3 regions of the Acerihabitans sp. TG2 genome follow, and region 1 is predicted to be linked to each of the others. Evidence: predicted binding sites of a transcription regulator. Region 1 holds the regulator's gene; each other region holds the start of a gene.

The links. Region 1 encodes PhoB, which activates phosphate uptake and scavenging genes when phosphate is short. Its sites were predicted from a motif close to CTGTCATAAAACTGNCNNAT; they were not measured.
Region 2: the regulator PhoB is predicted to act here: its motif matches at 1,210-1,229, upstream of SJI19_RS15565 (heavy metal response regulator transcription factor).
Region 3: the regulator PhoB is predicted to act here: its motif matches at 949-968, upstream of pitA (inorganic phosphate transporter PitA).

Annotation. Positions count from the first base shown of each region.
Region 1 is NZ_JAYGJO010000008.1:68,810-71,084, reverse strand. Features, by position in the region: gene phoR (phosphate regulon sensor histidine kinase PhoR) at 1-549, opposite strand, end outside; gene phoB (phosphate response regulator transcription factor PhoB) at 574-1,263, opposite strand; gene sbcD (exonuclease subunit SbcD) at 1,475-2,275, shown strand, end outside.
Region 2 is NZ_JAYGJO010000017.1:92,746-95,020, reverse strand. Features, by position in the region: gene SJI19_RS15570 (heavy metal sensor histidine kinase) at 1-417, opposite strand, end outside; gene SJI19_RS15565 (heavy metal response regulator transcription factor) at 429-1,100, opposite strand; gene SJI19_RS15560 (hypothetical protein) at 1,349-1,975, shown strand; gene SJI19_RS15555 (cytochrome b/b6 domain-containing protein) at 2,176-2,275, shown strand, end outside.
Region 3 is NZ_JAYGJO010000004.1:57,196-59,470, reverse strand. Features, by position in the region: gene pitA (inorganic phosphate transporter PitA) at 1-878, opposite strand, end outside; gene SJI19_RS04815 (NAD(P)/FAD-dependent oxidoreductase) at 1,168-2,275, shown strand, end outside.

The sequences.
Region 1 (2,275 bases):
AGTGTAAGGCATGACGCGAAATTCTACATAACGCTGATTACTGAGCAGCAACGTGAGCGGACGCTGAAAAGACTGGCTGTGCATATACGCATTAAATTCAGGATAACGCAGAAGATTCAAGATGTGTTGCCCGTTATCTTCCGGCCAACGAAACCCCAGCAGTTGCTGTGCTAGACCGTTACACCAAAAGATATGACCGTCGATGGTCAACATTACCAAGGCGTCAGGCAGGGTCTCGGCCCCGCTGCGAAAACGTTTGAACAAGGTCGCCAACTCGCGCCGACGACGACGATGACGCAGTTGCATCTGATGCAGACCATAAAATAGCGGTTCCCACGTGCCTTTACCCACTGGCGGTGTTCGGCGCAGATCCTGCCATAACCAGTGCGACAGCCGCAGCTGGTAAAAATAGTTTCGTACCAGTGCGACCAGCAACGCTGCTGCCAGCAGCCAGCCAAGGTGGCCAACAAACACCGACAATAGCAACGCCGGCAGGCAAAAAGCCCCCAACTCCACCAACAATTTTCGCCAGGATAAAGGTTCTAGCACCAGGCGATCTCCTCTGATGTCGCGTTAATAGCGGGCCGAAAAACGGTAGCCAGTACCACGTACCGTTTGCACCATTCTATCGTGCCCACCCGATTCCAGCGCTTTGCGCAAGCGGCGAATATGCACATCCACCGTGCGGTCTTCCACATAGACATTTGTACCCCAGACATGGTTGAGCAGCTGCTCACGACTATATACCCGTTCGGGATGGGTCATAAAGAAATGCAATAACTTAAATTCGGTTGGTCCCATATCCAACGCCAGATCATTAGAGGTTACCCGGTGCGACGAAGGATCCAGGCTGAGTCCCTGTACCTCGATTTTGTCTTCCACTGCCATCGGTGAAATCCGGCGCATCACTGCTTTAATTCGTGCCAGCAACTCTTTTGGGGAAAACGGCTTGGTGATATAATCGTCCGCGCCCACCTCCAGTCCTCGGACACGATCTTCCTCCTCCCCCCTGGCGGTCAACATCATAACCGGAATATCGCGGGTGAGTATCTCTCGCTTCATATGTTTGATAAATTGAATTCCCGAACCGCCCGGCAACATCCAGTCGAGTAATACCAGATCTGGAAAAGGCTCAGCCATTAAGCCGACCGCTACGCCATAATCCTCGGCCTCAATCGGGTGGAAACCATTTTGCTCTAATACAAAGCACACCATTTCACGAATCGGTGCTTCATCTTCCACGACCAATATGCGTTTTGCCATTATTTTCCTGCCATGAATCTCTGCGGTTAACATGCCCGGGCATTATGCGTCACTTTTATGACAGATTTATTAAAATCAGCGCTTCCTGCTGCAAGCATAGTTGCAGGTCCTTTTTTTTGGTATAACTTGCCGAAGATAACCTTTACCACGGCATCGTCCAGGGGAACGCTTTATACTCTCACCCTGACGTAAGCACTCACGCTGGAGTTCCATGCGGATCATTCATACTTCCGACTGGCATTTGGGTCAGTCGTTTTACACTAAAAGTCGGGCCAGGGAACATCAAGCATTTCTAGACTGGTTGGTGGCGCAGGTAGAGCGGCACCAGGTCGACGCGGTGATCGTGGCCGGTGATATTTATGACACTGGGACCCCACCCAGTTATGCCCGCGAACTGTTTAACCATTTTGTGGTGGCGTTACAAGCACTACAGCCCACCGGCTGCGAGCTGATTGTCATGGCCGGCAACCACGACGCGGTAGCAACCTTAAACGAATCCCGTTCCCTGCTGGCTTGTATGCACACGAGAGTTATTGCAGGCGTCGGGGTGACTAACGGTGTCGATAACCCAGTGATGGTGCTTAACCAGCGTAACGGAAAGCCAGGTGCCATTCTGTGTGCCATCCCATTTTTAAGACCGCGCGACATGCTGTTAAGCCACGCCGGACAATCCGCGCCGGATAAACAACGGGCGTTGGTCGATGCCATTGCCGGACATTACCAGACGCTATACCAACAGGCACTTAACCTGCGCGCGCAACTGCCGGGGTCGCTACCAATCATCGCCACCGGCCACTTGACCACCGTCGGTGCCAGCACTACGGACTCCGTGCGTGATATCTATATTGGCAGCCTGGAGGCATTTCCCGCCCAGCTGTTTCCGCCGGCGGATTACATTGCCCTGGGCCATATCCACCGACCGCAGTGCGTTGCTGGCCAAGAACATATTCGCTACTGCGGTGCCCCCATTGCCCTGAGCTTCGATGAAGCCGGACAACCAAAACAGGTGAAT
Region 2 (2,275 bases), on a different contig from region 1:
ATCCACCAATGCGCTGACAAAACGGATCGGTATGCCGTCGGGGGTCATCGCCAGGTGGACGGTTGACAGGTTTAGGGGCTGACCCACCGCCACCGGCGTGACGGTGGGCAAGACATAACCGCGTGGATTGACGTTAATTAAAGGGGGTTGCCCGGGCCGCTGGAAAATCAGAATGTCCCACTCGTTGCCCAGCATATTTTCAAATAAGTGTGGGTTTTCACTGAGTCTGGATAAGGGAAACTGATTAGTGAGCAAATTGCGGAAATACTCTACCCGACCGGAGGTGTGTATGCCGGCCTCACGCCGCATGGAATGGGCGATGTCACCGTACAGGTAAAACCCCACGATGCTGACCACGAGTGCCGCAACGGCGGCGAACAGCAGCGCTGAACGGAGTGTCAGTGAAAGCAATGGCATGTGCGGCGCTTTCATTGCCGGGGCTCGCAGACATAACCGATACCGCGTACCGTATGGATCAATTTTAACTCAAATGGACGGTCTACCTTGGCGCGCAGGCGTTTAACCGCGACATCAACCACGTTGGTATCACTATCAAAATTCATATCCCACACTTGGGATGCGATCTGGGTACGGGATAACACCTCCCCTTGGCGCTGAACAAACAGCGCGAGCAGGGCAAACTCTTTGTTGGTGAGTACAATAGCCAGATCTCGCCGGGTCACTTTGCGTCGTAATACATCAATATGCAGATCTGCCAGCCAATAATCATTTTCTTCGCGGGTGACGCCGCGCCGGAGCAGGGTGCGAATACGCAATACCAACTCGGTAAATGAAAAGGGTTTTATCAGATAGTCATCCGCGCCTAATTCGAGGCCATGGATCCGATCCTGCACCCCGTCGCGCGCGGTTAGAAATAATACGGGCACATCGCTTTTTTTACGAATAATTTCCATAAGCTGCCAGCCGTCCAGCCCCGGCAGCATGACATCCAGTACGATCAGAGCATAGGAATGTTCCAGCGCCATAAACAGCCCGTCGGTACCGCTGCGAGCCAAATCCACGCCATAGCCCGCTTCACCCAGTCCTTTGCGCAAATATTCTCCGGTACTGTGATCATCTTCTACTATCAATATACGCATCCACGGGGTCCTCGTCGTTCCACACTTGGCAATCCAGGCCGTTTATCATTAGCCCATGTCAGCCAAGCGGCCAGTGTAGCAGTTCGTCTTCAGTTATTTGATGACAATATTGTCATCAAATGGTCATCTAGGGGAGCGGGTAGGTTTGCCAAGCTAATGATGTTAACCACGATTAAGGGTAGCGCGACATTGTATAGGTGTTGTATCCGGCGCCAAGGCGTTCGGCCAGACTGATAACAGGAGCGAAAATGACCAGACAAAAGATGTTAACAGGTATCTTATTGGGAGCCCTAACGTTGGGTAGTTTTGCGGTGATGGCGGCAGAGGCACCGGTCAAACCAATGGGCATCTTGCGTGGCACCTTAACCGAGATGAGTGGCGATCAGCTACAGGTAACCGATCGAAAAGGGGCGAAACATGAGGTGACAGTGACCAGCAAAACCGGCTTTGTCGCTGTGGCGCAGGGTAAAATAAGCGATATCAAACCCGACAGTTTTATTGGTACTGCGGCGGCGCCTCAGCCGGATGGCACGCTAAAGGCGCTGGAGGTTCATGTGTTTGACCCGGCGCTGCGTGGCTCGGGTGAAGGATTCAGACCCTGGCAAGGTGCCGATGGCAAGGTTGGCACCATGACCAACGGTACGGTGGGGCAGTTGGTGAATGCGAATGGCAGGACGATGACTGTTAAGTATCAAAATGGTGAGAAAAAAGTGGTCGTGCCGGATGATGTGCCAATTGTGACGTTGTCACCTGGAGACAAATCGCTGCTTAAAACGGGTGCCCATGTCATTATATTCCCGGACGCCGGCACCACTAAGCCTGTCGTTGCGGGGCGGATGATTGTCGGCGTCAACGGTACCATACCGCCAATGTAAGCCCATCCGGCTTGAGGTGATATTGCCATCCCGGCCGAGGATACCCACGGGATCTTTGGTCGGTTCACCGAGGCGTGGTATGCCAAGGCGTAGTTTATGCAGGTAGGGTTCACGAAGATGTTGTTCAGATAGCGGTTGTTCACGTAGGTGTCGTTCACGAAGGTCGAGTTTATGGAGGTCTTGTGGGAAAGTCCGCCGGGTTGCCTAACATCCGAATTCATCGCGCGCCGGTGCGGATTATGCACTGGTTAAACGTGCCCATTATCGGTGCGATGTTGATGAGCGGGTGGGGAATTTATA
Region 3 (2,275 bases), on a different contig from region 1:
GGTATTATCGGTGGCTCGATTTCCACCACCTCTGGTAGTGCCATCTGATGTTGCAGATAATATTGCTGCAGGTTACTGATGGCATCCCGCGTACGGGCGATATCGTAACCCGTTGAGCTCATATTGACCACGAATCCCGCCGGTGCCACGCCAATAAGCACCAGCATAATCAGGCCGATACCTTTTTGTCCATCATTGGCGCCGTGGGCAAAACTTACCCCGGCCGCGGATAAAATCAGCGCGGTTCGCGTCCAAAACGGAGGTTTGCGCTTACCGTCTTTTTTTTCCCGTTCCGCCGGGGTCAGATGGATGCGTTGCCGTTTGGGGGTATCGCTCCAATAACGCCGCAGCAGGAACACCAGGCCACCCGCGACGACCAGGCCCACCACCGGAGAAATGATCAATGAAAGAAATACTTCAATCAGTTTCGGTATATTGAGCGCATCCAACACGGATGTGTCGGTCACCATTGCATTGGTCAGGCCGATACCGATGATAGCGCCGATCAGGGTGTGAGAGCTGGAGGCAGGTAAACCAAAGTACCAGGTACCCAGGTTCCAAATAATGGCCGCCAACAGCATAGAAAACATCATCGCCAGTCCATGGGTGGAATTGACGTTCAGCAGTAAGTTAACCGGCAGCAGATGAACAATGGCATAAGCCACACTTAGGCCGCCGAGTAGCACACCAAGAAAATTGAAGATGCCCGACATGCCTACTGCCAGTTGGGAACGCAGGGCGCGGGTATAAATTACGGTTGCTACCGCATTGGCCGTATCATGAAAGCCATTAATAGCCTCATAAACCAACACAAATATTAATGCGAGCACCAACATAAGACCGGTATGGAACTCCAGGCCGGTAAATAGATGTAGCATAGGGTTACGCCATTGATTGGACATGAACGGGGCGCATTATCTGCGACAATAGGCCCGGGGGAAAAGGGAAATATGACATTTTTATGACTTTTTTATAGGAACTACCTCCTTGACCAGCATTTTTTATGCTTTAAATCATAAGGATATCTATTTTTACGGTTTTTATCATTCGGTTACGTTGGCTTAACGCATCCTTGCCCATTACAATCAGCTGCCACCGGGCATACGTTTACCGGCCGGCCCGTTGTTTTTGCTCGGCTAAATTTTCGGTTAAAGAGAGAGAGGCAGCTTGGAACAGTACGATGTGGTGGTGATCGGCGCCGGTGCCGCTGGCATGTTTTGCGCCGCGCAGGCCGGGCAACTAGGGCTGAGGGTTTTGCTGCTGGATAATGGTAAAAAACCGGGGCGCAAAATTCTCATGTCCGGTGGTGGCCGCTGCAATTTCACCAATCTCCATGTCGAGCCTGCGGCTTTTCTCTCGCAAAATCCGCATTTCTGTAAATCCGCGTTATCGCGCTATACCCAATGGGATTTTATCGCATTGATGCAGCGCCATGGCATTGCCTACCATGAAAAGACCCTGGGCCAGCTGTTTTGTGACGACTCCGCGCAACAGGTCGTGGACATGCTGCTTAAGGAGTGTCAACTGGGGCAGGTCACGCTGCGCGTGCGCAGTGAGGTTGACGCCGTTGTACGGCAAGGCGACGAGTTTATGTTGACGCTGCCTGGGGGAACGATTAAAACGGCGGCCCTGGTGATTGCCACCGGTGGGCTGTCGATGCCGGGTCTTGGCGCCACGCCCTTTGGTTATAAAATTGCCGGGCAATTTGGTGTCCCGGTGATCCCCACCCGTGCGGCCCTGGTGCCGGTGACGTTACATAAACCCTTGCTTGAGCAGGTCAGCGCGCTGTCCGGTATTGGCGTGCCAGCACTGGTCAGCGCGGAAAACGGCACCATGTTCCGGGAAAATATATTGTTTACCCATCGCGGCTTGTCCGGGCCGGCTGTCTTGCAAATTTCCAGCTTCTGGCAAAGTGGCGAACATTTAACCATCAACCTGTTGCCGGATATCGATCTCGCCGTTTTCCTGGCACAGGAGCTGTGCGATCACCCCAATCAAAGCCTTAAAAATACGCTGGCAAAACTCTTACCACGCCGGTTTGTTGAAATGTGGTTTACCCTGTTATCAATTCCGGAGCCGACCCTTAAGCAACTGACACGACGCCAGCAAACCGATTGGGTGATGGCCCTACAGCAATGGCGGATTCAGCCGAACGGCACCGAGGGCTACCGCACTGCCGAAGTGACTCAGGGCGGTGTGGATACCCGCCTATTATCCTCCAAGACCATGGAATGCCAGCGCGTGCCAGGACTCTATTTTATTGGCGAAGTGGTGG